2 regions of the Streptococcus koreensis genome follow, and region 1 is predicted to be linked to the other one. Evidence: predicted binding sites of a transcription regulator. Region 1 holds the regulator's gene; the other holds the start of a gene.

Region 1 (7,653 bases):
TCCTCTTTTCTCTTATTTTTCTAGTTGGTGTTTCTTTAATAACTCTGCCGTAGCAGCTGGTTCCTCCTGTCCAAATTGGGCAGCCAAGCGTTGACTCCAAGTATCTGTTGCCCGTGCTCCAGCATAGGCAGTCTGTACTTGGTCAAAGGCTTCAATCACCTCAGGAGTCTGCACTTGATAGCTTTCCTCAAATACAACAGCTTCCAAAGGAAGGCGTGGTTTAACAGGATGATTCTGATTTGGCACCCCTAAAGCCATCCCAAAGACAGGATAGGTATAGTCTGGTAAATTAAATAATTTAGCCACTTCAGAAGCTTGATAACGCACCAAGCCGATAATGACCCCTCCATAGCCTAAACTCTCTGCAGCCAACAAAGTATTTTGACCTGCCAAGGCAGCATCTACAGAAGTAATCAACAAATTATCCGGTCCTTCTGGATGGAATTGATCCGTATGCATCCGAACCCCTTTTTCAGCTCGGTTGAGATCTCCTACAAACAATAGGAAGACAGAGGATTGACGGATGGCCTCCTGAGGGACAAATTGATACAGTGCCTCTTTCTTTTCTTGGCTTCTCACTAAGATGATGGAATAGGACTGAAAATTTTTCCAAGAGGAAGCCATTTGCCCAGCTGTTAGGATCGCTCGAAGATCTTCCTCCTTGATATCCTCCTCTTTAAAGCGACGGACAGAGGAATGAGATTTCATCAAATCAATAACAGTATTCATCGGCGATTTTCTCCTTCTAGGCGCACTTCTTTAGCCAGGAACTTAATTCGCTCCATGACACGTTTGGCTTGCCAAGTCTCATCTCCATTCCGAGACGTAGCAAAATGACGTTCCAAGTCTTCAAAATTGAAATTGGAGGTAAAGAAGGTTGGAAGAATCTCCTGCATCCGGTGTTGCAAAATCACTTGCAAGACTTCATCCCGCACCCAAGGCGACATTTGCTCTGCCCCAATGTCATCAAGAATCAAGATTTCAGCCTTCTTGACTTGATCTAGCATCTCTTTAACTTGTCCTGTGTTAATCGCATTTTTGACATCGATGACAAAGCTTGGAAAATGCAGAATCGTTGAAGAAGCCTGCCGTTTTTCAGACAAGTCGTGAGCAAGGGCTGCCATCATATAGCTTTTCCCAACTCCAAAATCTCCATATAGAAAAATCCCTTTACGAGCTTGAGGATAGGAAGCAACAAAATTGGCCAACTCTTCAAAGGCTCCAAAACGCCCACGATCATCCAAGTCGACTTTGGCTAAGGAAGCTTCCTTCAAGGTGCTTGGTAAGTTGATCAGCTGCAAGCGTCTATTGATAGCGGCTTGTTTTTGTGCCTCGATTAATTCAGGTGTCTCCTCATAGGAAACATCCGCATAACCTTCATTCATGACTAAAACAGGCTTATACCCTCTTGCAATATAATCTGCATCCCCAAGGACAAAGCGATTGCGCTCACTGATGTATTGGTTAAATTTGGAAATGCTACGACGGATTTCTACATCCGATAAACCTTCCTTTTGAATAAAGGTTGCAATCTCAGGTTCGGCGAGAATTTGAGCTACCAATTCTTCATAATTGAACTGCTGTGATCGATTCATCTGGGACATGGTTTTCCCTACGCTCTCCATTTACTCCCCTCCTTGATTTAATTTCTCGAGCAAGGCTCGTTTTTGTTGTTCCAGATTAGCCTGTTCTTCTTGGCTAGTCTGATTGGTATAGTTAGGCTGACTCCACTTCGGAACATTGGTCTTTCCTGTCGCTGACCCACTCTTAGCTACTTTCTCTTTTGCTTTTTGTAAATGGGAGTCTTGGCGCTGGCGGATCTTCAGAACTGCCTCCTCAGCCGTCTTTATCCCCTCATAAGCAAAGTCATTTCCAACTTTTAAGGCATACTTTTCATTGAGATTGGCGGAAGCAACCTTGTTAAAGGTCAACAACAAGATCACATTAATAACTTCATCTAACAGGCCTAAACGGGCCAAGTCAGAAATTACTTGGCGTTCTGATTGGGTCACAACAGCCTTACGCGCTTTTTTAATTCCTGCTAAAAATTGACGACTAGTCTTATTTTTAGCTTCCCGGATAATAGCTCTTTCCTGCGGAGTGAACTCATCCTTACCTTTTTCTTGTGGCTCTTGGGTCAGTTTTTGTCTCATCCGTTTGGTCGAAATGACCAAATTAACCGCTGTCTCTTTGGCCAACAGATAGGTCTCGTACCAAGTCCAATTCTTCTCTTCGGTGATGGCATAAAGAACTAAGAGGTCCTCTTGTTCGTTCTCAAAACGAAGGCCATCCCGCACCATTAATTGTTTAAAGTGCTCTAAACTGAAGGAAGATACTTTCCTCTGAGGGGTCGAAACACCATCAATCCCAAAAACAGAGGCAAAGTTCACCTTCCGTTTCTCTCCCTCTGGTTTTTCAGGAAGCAAGTCACGAACTGCTGCTTCTCCTATTTTTTTCTCCAGCAACTTCTGATAAGCGACATTCGCGAAAAATTGATCTGCTTCTAGCGGAGCCAAAAATCGGAACTGAAGTCCTTCATCTGTCTCAAAAACCTCTAGTAAATTCATGGCAATCAAACGGTCTAGACTTTCGAGAAAATGAGCGAACCCTAGATCCAAATGATTTAAAACAACAGCAATCAGCCGTTTTTCTTTCCCCTGATCATAGAGACTCAGCAGAAAAGTATATAATTGACTTGCTTGAACACCTAATATTGGTCCATACAGATGCGTGAAAGAGGCTCCTGTAGGCGCTAAATAATTATTCTTCAAGAAAGAAAATGAAGTATTGGGCTTCATCTATTTTTCCTTTTTCTTCTTCGTTCCTTTGGTAATCTGCTTTAAGAGACTTTCCAATTCACCAACATCCTTGAAACTACGATAGACACTCGCAAATCGAACATAGGTAATTTCGTCCAATTCTGCTAACTCGTCCATGACAAGTGATCCGATATAGTCACTCTGGATCTCATTTTCACTCTGACTACGAATCTTTTGTTCGATTCGACCCACAATTTCCTCAATTTCGTCACTCGACACGGGACGTTTCTGAGCAGATCGAATAATCCCATTAAATATTTTATCTCTAGAAAATTGTTCCCGGGTGCCATCTTTTTTCACCACAACAAGAGTCCGCTCTTCTACTCGTTCATAAGTGGTGAAGCGATGATGACATTCATCACATTCTCTTCTTCTACGAATCGTTTTCCCATCTTCTGCCTGGCGACTATCTACAACACTAGACTTATTTCCGCCACATTTTGGACACCGCATGGACACCCTCCTTATCGTTTCTTAATACTTTATTCTATCATATTTAGGGCTAAAGTGAAAGCAAGGGAAATAAAGAAAATCCCTAGCCTCCTGGAGGGATAGGGATTTGAATATTATGGTAAATACAAGTCAGCTGACAAACCATAATGGTCGCTGACGAGAGGCTGACTAGAACCATCAAACACAACTTCTAGCCGTTCGATAACCCATTCTTTTGAGGTGAAAATATAATCAATCCGCAAGGGGACTTGATTATCATCCCATCCATCAATTCCAGGACCTACAGTGTAAGTCCCCTTGGTCTGGCGTGCTTCAATAAAGCTATCTTGAAGAGCTAGCGGGCTCGCTAAAATGGCTTCATAACCTTCTTGCCCAGCTGGATTATTAAAGTCCCCAGCTAAAATCAAAGGCTTTTGCAATTGGCTAAAGCGTTCTTCTAAACGCGCCCACTCTTGCTGGAAGCCTTTGTCCCACCAAGAGAGGTGGACACTGGCAACAGCAATGTCTTTCCCATCAACTTGGGTTTCTGCAATGGCAATCCGTCGTGTATGATAATCTGTTGGATCATTCACATCTGAAACCAAGAGTTCGCTTGCCTGGATTGGGGTACGCGATAGAATCGCCACACCTTCATGATAACGGTCATAGCCGATATGGTTATAAGCCCAGGTCCAGTGGTAGCTCAATCCTTCTTCTTCTAATTTTTCAACTAAACAACGAACATAGTGATCCTGATGGATCGGCTCCGCAGAAGGAGTTGGATGGTACAAGTCATTAACAGGAACAACTGGACTTTCGATGGTCTGATTTATTTCTTGGAAACAAATCACATCGTATTGCTTTGCAAGAATGTCTTTTAATAAGTCCTCAAATTTTTGTTGGGGATTTTCTTCCATCCAACTATGAGTGTTTAAAGTTAAAAATTTCATGATCCTACTCTCCTAATAGAGAATTCCCTGTATCCAATAGATACAAGGAATAACTCTCATAGATTATAATTCAACCTTAGCAACCACAGCATCTGCTGGAAGTTGACCAGTTTGTGTAAGAGTGACAGATTGAATAGCTGCACCATTTGTGAAGACTACAACTGTTGAAGTTGCACGTCCAGCTTCACGAATAGCATCCAAATCTGCTTCTACCAATAGGTCTCCCGCTGCCACTGTTTGGCCTTCTTCTACCTTCACTGTGAAAGGTTTACCTTCCAAACTTACAGTATCAAGACCGATATGAACGAGGACTTCAAGACCAGATTCTGTTACCAAACCAAGCGCATGTTTGGTAGGGAAGACGCTTGTCACCTTACCAGCTACTGGTGAAACAATCTGACCATTTGCTGGTTCAACTGCAAATCCGTCACCCATCATTTTTTGTGAGAAGACTGGATCTTGAACTTTTTCTAATTCAATGACTTGTCCTTCAGCAACTGAGTGAACTTCTTCCGTCACCCCTTTAAAGGCAACTTCTGCTTGTTGAGCCGCTGTCTTTTGACTTGGAAGAGTTTCAGGAATCACTTCACCTGAGTCTAACAAATCTTGGATATCTGATTTCAAGACGTCCGCTTTTGGACCGTAAATCGCTTGGACCCCTTGTCCTTTCATGACAAGTCCCATAGCTCCTTCAGCCTTCCATTGTTCTTCTGTACCAACTTTTTCAGCATCTTTAACAGTGACACGAAGACGAGTCATACATGCATCTACATCGACGATATTGGCACGACCACCAAGAAGGTTGATCACGTTAACTGCTTGAGAAGCAGCGGCCACTTTACCTGAACCTGAAGTTTCAGATGCATCTACATCTCCTTCAGCTTGTTCGTAGTTTCCATTACGTCCAGGAGTTGCGTAGTTAAATTTCTGGATCATGAAGTTTGCAATGAAGTACATGATCACTGCAAAAAGTACAGTTACCCAGATGAAATTAATGATATCCATACCAATACCAGCTTTAATGGTCATTGGTGTACGAGTCAAGAACTCAATTGATCCAAATGAATGGACACGGAGATTGACGATATCTGCCATCGCGAAGGCTGCACCTTGTACCACTGCATAAACGAGGTAAAGAGGCATTGCTACGAACATAAACATGTACTCGATTGGTTCTGTAACCCCTGTGAGGAAGGTTGCAAGAGCAGTCGCAATCATCATCCCTTTGTATTTGTGTTTCTTATCAGGGTCTACATTACGGTAAATGGCAAGGGCAACCCCCATCAAGATACCGAATGAACCGATCATTTGTCCCACTTTGAAACGAGCAGGTGTGACAGTATCCAACAAGTGTTGGTAAGTAGCAGGGTCAGAAACTTTTGTATTTCCTAAGTCTGTAATCCAAGCCAACCAAAGTGGATCTTGACCAAATACTTGAGTGCCTTTTGCTGCACCAGTTAACACTTCATAAGTACCACCCAATTGTGTGTAGTTGATTGGGATAGTCAACATGTGGTGAAGACCAAATGGAAGCAAGAGACGTTCCAAGGTACCGAAAGCAAATGGTGCTAAGATTGGAGCAGTCTCTTTTGAGTTAGCAATCCAAATACCAAAGTTGTTAATTCCTGTTTGGACTACTGGCCATAAGAATGACAAGATAAGAGCCACAATTGCAGAACGAAGGATAACGACAAATGGAACAAAGCGTTTCCCGTTAAAGAATGATAGGGCATCTGGTAACTTGCGGTAGTTGTAGTATTTGTTAAAGGCTGTTGCCCCTACAAAACCGGCAATAATCCCAACGAAAACTCCCATATTCAAGGCAGGTGATTCTAACACACTCGTGAAGTAATCAGCAACCTTGATAGATCCACCAAGAAGTGTTTTCACCTTCGCTTCTGGATCTTTCAGCATATCTCCTGTTACACCGAACATCACACCAGTGATCCGGTTAATCAGGATAAAGGATAGACCTGCTGCAAAGGCCCCACCCGCACGTTCTTTCGCCCAGCTACCACCGATAGCGAGAGCAAAGAGGATGTGGAGGTTTCCGATAACCCCCCAACCGATCTGTTCAAGAACACCACCGGTAGTTACCAAGAAACCAAGTTCTGGATTAATCATTGCAATGGTTTTACCAAGACTGATCATCAGACCTGCCGCCGGCATAACTGCAATGACCACCATCAACGCTTTACCGAATTTTTGCCAAAATTCAAAGCTTAATAGACTTTTGAATGATTGTTTATTCATCATTCGACCTCCTTATAAAATTGAAATGCCCGCAATACGAGAAAACGTTTGCATATTTCACTTACTATTATACCACTTTTTTTTCTTTTGTAAAGCCCTTACATGTAAATTTTTAATTCACAAACATTATATACAAAGGCCTTGGGAATACTGTAATCCAGGCAAACGTTTGCTTCTTTCACAAGATTTTAAAAAAATTTTTTTAAAAATTTTTCTTTCTTCTTTTTTGACAAACAAAAAAATCCCTTTGAGATTTCTCATCAAAGGGATTGTTGTTATTCTTGCATTTGGTAGCCGACACCTCGGACAGTTTTGATATAGCTCTTTTGTCCTGGAAGATCTATTTTCCCACGAAGATAGCGAATATAGACATCAACGATATTGGTTTCTGCTGTACTCTCATATTTCCACACCCGCTCTAAGAGTTGCTCCCGACTAAGGACATGTTTGCTTCCCATCAAAGTTGCTAATAAATCATATTCACGACGTGTCAGATCAATTACTTCTTCTCCCCGATACACCATATGATTCTCGACATCAATTCGCAAATTCCGATAGGAAGTGGGAACTTTCATCTGATTACAATGTTGGTCAATAAAATCACGGCCTCTAAAAATAGCGATGATTTTCTCAACCAAATCACTGATCACGAATGGTTTGATGACATAAGATACTGCAAATCGTTGGATACTCTCCATATGCTCTGAAATTTTCTCACGACTATCCAAGACAATCAAGACTGCTGCAGGACGAATCTTGCTCAGACGCTGGGCAAACTCTTCCCCACTCATATCTTCTAGTTCGTAATTGAGAAGAATTAAATCATATTCTGTAGCCTGCAGGAGTTTCAAGGCCATTTCCCCTTGTTCTACCAAATCAACTACATAGCCAGCTTTCTGAAGTTCTAAATCAATAAAGCGCGCTAAATTCTTTTCATTTTCTACTAGTAATATCCGCTTTGTCATAACCTACAATTATTTTTCGTCGTACCAAGAATAGTGGAAAGTACCTTCTTTGTCTTTACGTTGGTATGTGTGGGCACCAAAGTAGTCACGTTGCGCTTGAATCAAGTTAGCTGGAAGATCCGCTGAACGGTAGCTATCGAAGTAAGTGATGGCTGCTGAGAAAGTAGGTACTGGTACACCTGCTTGAACAGCAAGAGCTACGATATCACGAACAGATTGTTGGTACTTAGCAGT
Region 2 (7,653 bases), 800 kb from region 1:
TTCCATAATCCCTCTTGAGTCTTCACTTCCTGGTTGTGCTCTTTCCAGACACCTCCCCATTTCTCTAATTCTGTATTCCAAATTTCTTCATAGACTCCAGCAACAGGGACGCCGACTGTAAAGTCCTTGCGCTCTACTGGGGCCATATTAAAGATACATAGCAGATGATTCCCTTTTTTATCCTTACGAGTAAAGGTCAAGACACTTTGATCTCGGTTATCTGCATCAATAATCTCAATACCATCATAGCTATCATCAATTTCCCAGAGCATCTTGTTATCTTTGTAGAATTGATTGAGCTGTGAAGTAAACTCTTGCATCTTGCGGTTCATGTCATCTTCCAGATTGGACCATTCTAGCTGTTCTTCAGACTTCCATTCTAAGAATTGGCCGAACTCTGAACCCATGAAGAGCAATTTCTTACCTGGGTGACAAATCTGATAGGTCAAGAGGTTTCGCAAGCCAGCGAACTGGTTGTAGCGATCTCCCCACATCTTATGCATAAGACTCTTCTTCCCGTGGACCACTTCATCGTGAGAAAATGGCAACAAGAAGTTTTCAGAGAAAGCATACATAAAGCTAAAGGTCACCAAGTTAAAATCAAATTTCCGATAAATAGGATCTTCCTCGTAGAAGCGAAGGATATCATTCATCCAACCCATATTCCACTTGTAGTCAAATCCTAAACCACCATACTCTTCTGGACCAGTAATCTTGGTGCCAGATGAACTTTCCTCCGCTACCATGATAACATCCGGATGTTCTGATTTAATCACAGCATTCATCCGCTTAAGGAAATGGATCCCCTCATAGTTGAGATTTCCACCATCAATATTTGGTGTCCATGGTCCACTATCATAGTCTAAGTAAAGCATGTTGCTGACCGCATCGACCCGAATTCCATCCAAATGATAAAACTCAATCCAGAACTTCACACTAGAGATGAGGAAGGATTGGACCTGGTTTTTCCCTAGGTCGAAGTTCAAAGCTCCCCAGCCATAGTTGTGGGCACGATGATGGTCTTGGTATTCAAAGGTTGGTGTTCCATCGTAATAAGCCAAGGCATCATCATTGATGGTAAAGTGTCCTGGAACCCAGTCCACAATCACCCCGATGTTATTCAAGTGACAGGCCTCAACAAAATCCTGAAACTCTTCCGGTGTTCCGTAGGTATGCTCTAAGGCAAAGTAACCCATCAATTGGTAGCCCCAACTTAATCCAAGCGGGTGAGCCATCACCGGCATGAACTCCACATGGGTATAGTTCATTTTTACCAAGTAAGGAATCAAGTCTTCCTTCAACTGAGCAAAGGAATAAGGGCTTCCATCTTCGTTGCGTTTCCAAGAACCTGCGTGAACTTCATAAATATTTACTGGACGAGATCTAAAGCCAAGTTTTCTCCGTCTCGCCATCCAGAGTCCATCTTTCCATTTCCGCTCAGGAATCTCCGTAATGACTGCTCCTGTACCTGGACGTTTTTCCATGCGGACTGCTAAAGGATCCACCTTCATCAAGCGATGGCCATTTTGTCTTGTAACATGGAACTTATAGATATCGCCAACTTGAGGTGCAGTTGTAAAAACTTCCCAAACACCAGCTTCGTTTCGCACCATAGGAATTTCATTTTCTTCCCATTGGGTAAAATCACCTACTAGGTGTACTGCCTGAGCATTTGGAGCCCATACACGGAAACTATACCCTTCCACACCATCTACTTGCTCTTTATGAGCCCCTAGATAATGTTGAAGATGAAAGTTCTCCCCAGTTCCAAATGTATACAATGCTTGTTTCGTATCCATTCACTCACCTCTCTCGCTTTTATGTAAGCGCTTCCTATTAGTATTATTCTACTATAAATAGTTGAAATATTCAAGATTTTTTCTTGAATATTACGATGAAAATTTATGAAAAAATTTTGAAACTTCCATTATTTCCCTGAAATTTCCTAAAATAGATTCAGAATTGTTCACCTTTCAAACTATCTTTCTAACATTATACTATAAAAATAATTGTAATTAAAGCTATTTCCGAAAATTTTTAGAAAATTTAGATTTTTTGTTTTGATATAGGGATATCTACTCTATTTTTATTCAGCTACTTCCTTTATAAGACAAATAAAGTAGCAAAATAAAAAAGCTACCACCTCTTCCAAGGTGATAACTTTGTTATCAGATTCTTAAAATCAATTAATCTACGTTCACGTATTCTTTAGAAAGTTCAAGAACTTCTTCCATTGTTGAACATTCAGTAAGAGCACGGTTAGCGTATTCTTGCATCTTAGTTGTATCCAATTTCTTCATCAAGCTACGTGTACGAAGGACTGATGTAGCTGACATTGAGAACTCATCCAAGCCCATTCCGACAAGGAGTGGAACAGCTGTTTGGTCACCGGCCATTTCACCACACATACCAGCCCATTTACCTTCAGCGTGAGCTGCCTTGATAACGTTGTTAATCAAGCGAAGGATTGATGGGTTATATGGTTGGTAAAGGTATGATACTTGTTCGTTCATACGGTCAGCAGCCATTGTGTATTGGATCAAGTCGTTTGTACCAATTGAGAAGAAGTCAACTTCTTTGGCAAATTGGTCAGCCAACATTGCTGCTGCTGGGATTTCAATCATGATACCTACTTCGATGTCGTCAGCAACGGCAACACCTTCAGCAACCAATTTCGCTTTTTCTTCTTCAAGAATACCTTTAGCGGTACGGAACTCCGTCAACAAAGCAACCATTGGGAACATGATCCGCAATTTACCGTGAACAGATGCACGAAGCAAGGCACGTAATTGAGTACGGAACATTTGGTTACCAGTTTCAGAGATGGAGATACGCAAAGCACGGTAACCCAAGAATGGGTTCATTTCTTTAGGAAGATCGAAGTAAGGAAGTTCTTTATCCCCGCCGATATCCATCGTACGAACGACAACAGGTTTACCGTTCATACCTTCAAGAACCGCTTTGTATGCTTCGTATTGATCATCTTCAGTTGGGAAGTCTTGAGAGTCCATGTACAAGAATTCAGTACGATAGAGTCCAACTGCTTCTGCACCATTCTCATTCACACCTTCAACGTCTTTAGGTGTACCGATGTTAGCAGCCAACTCGAAGTGTTTCCCATCTGCAGTAACAGTTTTCGCATCTTTCAAAAGAGCCCATTCAGCTTTTTGTTTCGCGTAAGCTTCACCAGCTGATTTGAATTCTGCGATTTGTTCTTCACTTGGGTTGATAACAACTTCACCAGTGATTCCAGATACGGCCAAAACATCACCATCTTTTACAAGATCTGTAATGTTGTTTGTACCAAGAACAGCTGCGATTTCAAGTGTACGCGCCATGATCGCTGAGTGACTTGTACGGCCACCAATGTTTGTAACAAAAGCTTTAACGAACTGTTTGTTCAATTGAGCTGTATCTGATGGGGTCAAGTCATGCGCAACCACAATTGCTTCTTCATTGATGGTCGCAGGGTTTGGCAATTTTTTACCAAGCAAGTTTGCAAGAACACGTTTGGTAACGTCGCGAATATCTGCTGCACGTTCTTGCATGTATGGGTTATCTTCCATTCCTTCAAAGATGGTGATAAACATGTCTGTAACTTCTTTTAAACCAGCCTCAGCATTCACCTTCTTCGTGCGAATTGTTTCCTTGATCTGACCAACCATTTCAGGGTCAGAAAGAACCATCATGTGAGCATCAAATACTTGTGCTGCTTCCTCACCAAGGCTCGCTACTGCATTCTCCCGAATAAGAGAAAGCTCGTTTTGTGAAGCTTCAAGAGCTGCATCCAAACGAGCTTCTTCTGCATTTGTATCTTCAACTGAGATTGTTTCAAATGACAAGTCGGGTTGAACAAGTAGATATGCCTTAGCAACGGCAACACCATCAGATGCTGCAATTCCTTTAAGCATTTCTGTCATGTTTATGCCAATCCTTCTTTTTCCATTGTTTCAGCGATTGCTGCAAGAGCATCATCAGCGTCAGCTCCTTCAGCTGAGATTACAACGTCAGCTCCTTGACCAACACCAAGGCTCATAACACCCATGATTGATTTCAAGTTAACTGATTTACCTTTGTATTCAAGAGTAATATCTGAAGCAAATTTGCTAGCAGTTTGAACCAACAAAGTTGCTGGACGTGCGTGGATACCTGTTTCTGCCACGATGTGGAAATCTTTAGAAGCCATAGTTTGACTCTCCTTTTAAAATTAGTTTTGAGTTATCTGTGATAACCCTTACAATTTGCTATTATATCATCTTCTTCATTATTTTTCAAGATTTTTATCACACACTTACTGAAAATACTTACAGGAAGCACTCAATTTTTCTCTTCTTTTGATCTTCTTTTTTTACTTTCTTCTATTAAATAAATAGAATTGCTTTCACGGACACAGTATATAGAATTTTAGGAAAAAGATAGGAATTCCTTTGACTTAAAAAACCTATATTTTATCACGTTTTCCTCAATTTTCACTAATTCTTACAATACTACATATTGTGGTATCTTCCGGTATAGTTAATTTATGTGCACAATATTTAGTTAAAACTCTTGACAAGGAAAAACCTTTTGTTTATACTAGATACAGATTTATGAATTTAGAGGAGTTAGATCACATTATGGTGACAATTTATTCAAAAAATAATTGCGTTCAATGTAAAATGACCAAACGTTTTTTAGATACCAATCACGTTGAATACCGTGAAATTAATCTAGATGAGCAACCTGAGTTTGTAGACCATGTGAAGAACCTTGGTTTCAATGCTGCGCCAGTTATCCAAACGGCAGATGAAGTCTTCTCTGGCTTCCAACCAGCTAAGCTCAAGAAATTATCTTAACATTATCAAACAGGATTTGATTGGTCTAGGGAATGGATGACTGTAGTCCTTGACTACTGTGTTCCCTGGCCCTTTTACTTGTACAGGGGAGCTTGCCTCCCCTTTGTTTTTGAATTAGAAAAAGGAACATTATGGGATTAAAATCACTTGAAGACGTAACCTACTTCCGTCTTAATAATGAAATCAACCGTCCAGTAAACGGTCAAATCATGCTTCATAAAGATAAAGAAGCTTTGAATGCCTTCTTCAAAGAAAATGTTGTGCCAAATACTATGGCCTTTGATTCAATAACGGATAAAATCAACTACCTTATTGAACACAACTATATCGAAACAGCTTTTATCAAGAAATATCGTCCAGAATTCTTGGAAGAACTTTATCAATTTATCAAAGACCAAAACTTCCAATTCAAGTCCTTCATGGCTGCCTATAAATTCTATAACCAGTATGCGCTGAAAACAAATGATGGAGAATACTATCTCGAAAGCATGGAAGACCGCGTCTTCTTCAATGCTCTCTATTTTGCAGATGGAAATGAAGACATTGCCAAAGACATCGCAAACGAAATCATCCACCAACGCTACCAACCAGCTACTCCTTCTTTCTTAAATGCTGGACGTGCCCGCCGTGGAGAATTGGTTTCCTGTTTCTTGATCCAAGTAACAGATGATATGAATGCGATTGGACGCTCTATCAACTCTGCCCTTCAACTGTCACGTATCGGCGGTGGGGTTGGAATCTCCCTCAGCAACCTTCGTGAAGCTGGAGCACCGATCAAGGGCTATGAAGGAGCTGCTTCTGGGGTCGTTCCTGTTATGAAACTCTTTGAAGATAGCTTCTCTTACTCAAACCAATTGGGTCAACGTCAAGGTGCTGGGGTTGTTTACCTCAACGTCTTCCACCCAGACATTATCGCCTTCCTTTCTACTAAGAAAGAAAATGCCGATGAAAAAGTTCGTGTGAAGACCCTCTCACTTGGTGTCGTCGTACCAGACAAGTTCTATGAGTTGGCTCGTAAAAACGAAGAAATGTATCTCTTCAGCCCATATTCTGTAGAGCGTGAATACGGAGTGCCATTCAACTACATCGACATCACTGAAAAATATGATGAGTTGGTCGCTAATCCAAACATCCGTAAGACAAAAATTAAAGCCCGTGATTTGGAAACAGAAATTTCTAAATTGCAACAAGAATCTGGTTACCCATATGTAGTCAATATTGATACTGCTAACCGCGCCAACCCAGTTGATGGCAAAATCATCATGAGTAACTTGTGTTCAGAGATCCTCCAGGTTCAAGAACCAAGCTTGATCAACGATGCTCAAGAGTTCATTAAAATGGGAACCGACGTCTCATGTAATCTTGGTTCAACCAACGTGGTCAACATGATGACCTCGCCTGACTTTGGTCGTTCTATTCGTGCTATGGTACGTGCCTTGACCTTCGTTACTGATAGTTCTCACATCGTAGCTGTTCCTACGATCGACCATGGAAATAGCCGAGCGCATACCTTTGGTCTTGGTGCTATGGGACTTCATAGCTATCTTGCCCAACAATTGATCGAGTACGGATCACCTGAGTCTGTTGAGTTCACTAGCATCTACTTCATGCTTATGAACTACTGGACCCTCGTGGAATCAAATAACATCGCGCGTGAACGGGGCGTTACCTTCCACAACTTTGAAAAATCAGACTATGCCAACGGTAGCTACTTTGATAAGTACACGACTGGAGAGTTTGTTCCAAAATCAGAGCGTGTCAAAGAACTCTTTAAAGACATCTTCATCCCTAGTGCAGAAGATTGGGCTGAACTTCGTGATAAAGTGAAAGCAGATGGTCTTTACCACCAAAACCGTTTAGCTGTCGCACCAAATGGTTCTATCAGCTACATCAATGACGTGTCTGCTTCTATCCACCCAATTACACAACGGATTGAAGAACGTCAAGAGAAGAAAATCGGGAAGATCTACTACCCTGCAGCAGGATTATCAACAGATACCATCCCTTACTACACTTCTGCCTACGACATGGATATGCGAAAAGTCATCGATGTCTATGCTGCCGCAACTGAGCACGTAGACCAAGGGCTCTCACTGACTCTCTTTATGCGCAGTGACATTCCAAAAGGTCTTTACGAATGGAAAACTGAAAACAAACAAACCACTCGTGACTTGTCTATCCTTCGCAACTACGCCTTTAATAAGGGAATCAAGTCTATCTACTACGTCCGTACCTTTACTGATGATGGTGGAGAAGTTGGCGCGAACCAATGTGAAAGCTGTGTCATCTAAGACACTCTGATCCACTGCTACCAAAAGTCGGTCCGCCGACTTTTTGTGCGGTATGCTAACAATTGTGTTAGAATAACAATGATTGTATGATCGAATGAATTAGAAAAAGAAAGAGATTTCAAATGGAAACTTACTACAAAGCCATTAACTGGAATGCCATCGAAGATGTCATCGATAAATCTACTTGGGAAAAGCTAACCGAACAATTCTGGTTGGATACACGTATTCCTTTGTCAAACGACTTGGACGACTGGAGAAAGTTATCTCTCAAAGAAAAAGACTTGGTCGGTAAAGTCTTTGGTGGATTGACACTCTTGGATACTATGCAGTCCGAAACTGGTGTGCAAGCCCTTCGTGCAGATATCCGTACTCCCCACGAAGAAGCTGTCTTTAACAACATCCAATTCATGGAATCTGTCCATGCTAAGTCTTACTCTTCAATCTTTTCTACCTTGAATACCAAGTCAGAAATCGAAGAGATTTTCGAATGGACCAATACCAATCCTTTCCTTCAGAAGAAGGCAGAA

What was found. Region 1 encodes NrdR, which represses ribonucleotide reductase genes. Its sites were predicted from a motif close to ACACNATATATNGTGT; they were not measured.
Region 2: the regulator NrdR is predicted to act here: its motif matches at 4,485-4,500, upstream of nrdH (glutaredoxin-like protein NrdH).

What each region holds. Positions count from the first base shown of each region.
Region 1 covers NZ_CP032620.1:1,087,785-1,095,437, reverse strand. Annotated here, with positions in the region: gene D7D50_RS05550 (NADPH-dependent oxidoreductase) at 13-729, opposite strand; gene dnaI (primosomal protein DnaI) at 726-1,625, opposite strand; gene D7D50_RS05540 (replication initiation and membrane attachment family protein) at 1,626-2,798, opposite strand; gene nrdR (transcriptional regulator NrdR) at 2,799-3,272, opposite strand; gene D7D50_RS05530 (endonuclease/exonuclease/phosphatase family protein) at 3,386-4,201, opposite strand; gene D7D50_RS05525 (PTS transporter subunit IIBC) at 4,265-6,454, opposite strand; gene D7D50_RS05520 (response regulator transcription factor) at 6,730-7,419, opposite strand; gene gndA (NADP-dependent phosphogluconate dehydrogenase) at 7,429-7,653, opposite strand, start outside.
Region 2 covers NZ_CP032620.1:1,883,763-1,891,415, forward strand. Annotated here, with positions in the region: gene glgB (1,4-alpha-glucan branching protein GlgB) at 1-1,799, opposite strand, end outside; gene ptsP (phosphoenolpyruvate--protein phosphotransferase) at 2,187-3,920, opposite strand; gene D7D50_RS09450 (phosphocarrier protein HPr) at 3,923-4,186, opposite strand; gene nrdH (glutaredoxin-like protein NrdH) at 4,617-4,835, shown strand; gene nrdE (class 1b ribonucleoside-diphosphate reductase subunit alpha) at 4,967-7,126, shown strand; gene nrdF (class 1b ribonucleoside-diphosphate reductase subunit beta) at 7,249-7,653, shown strand, end outside.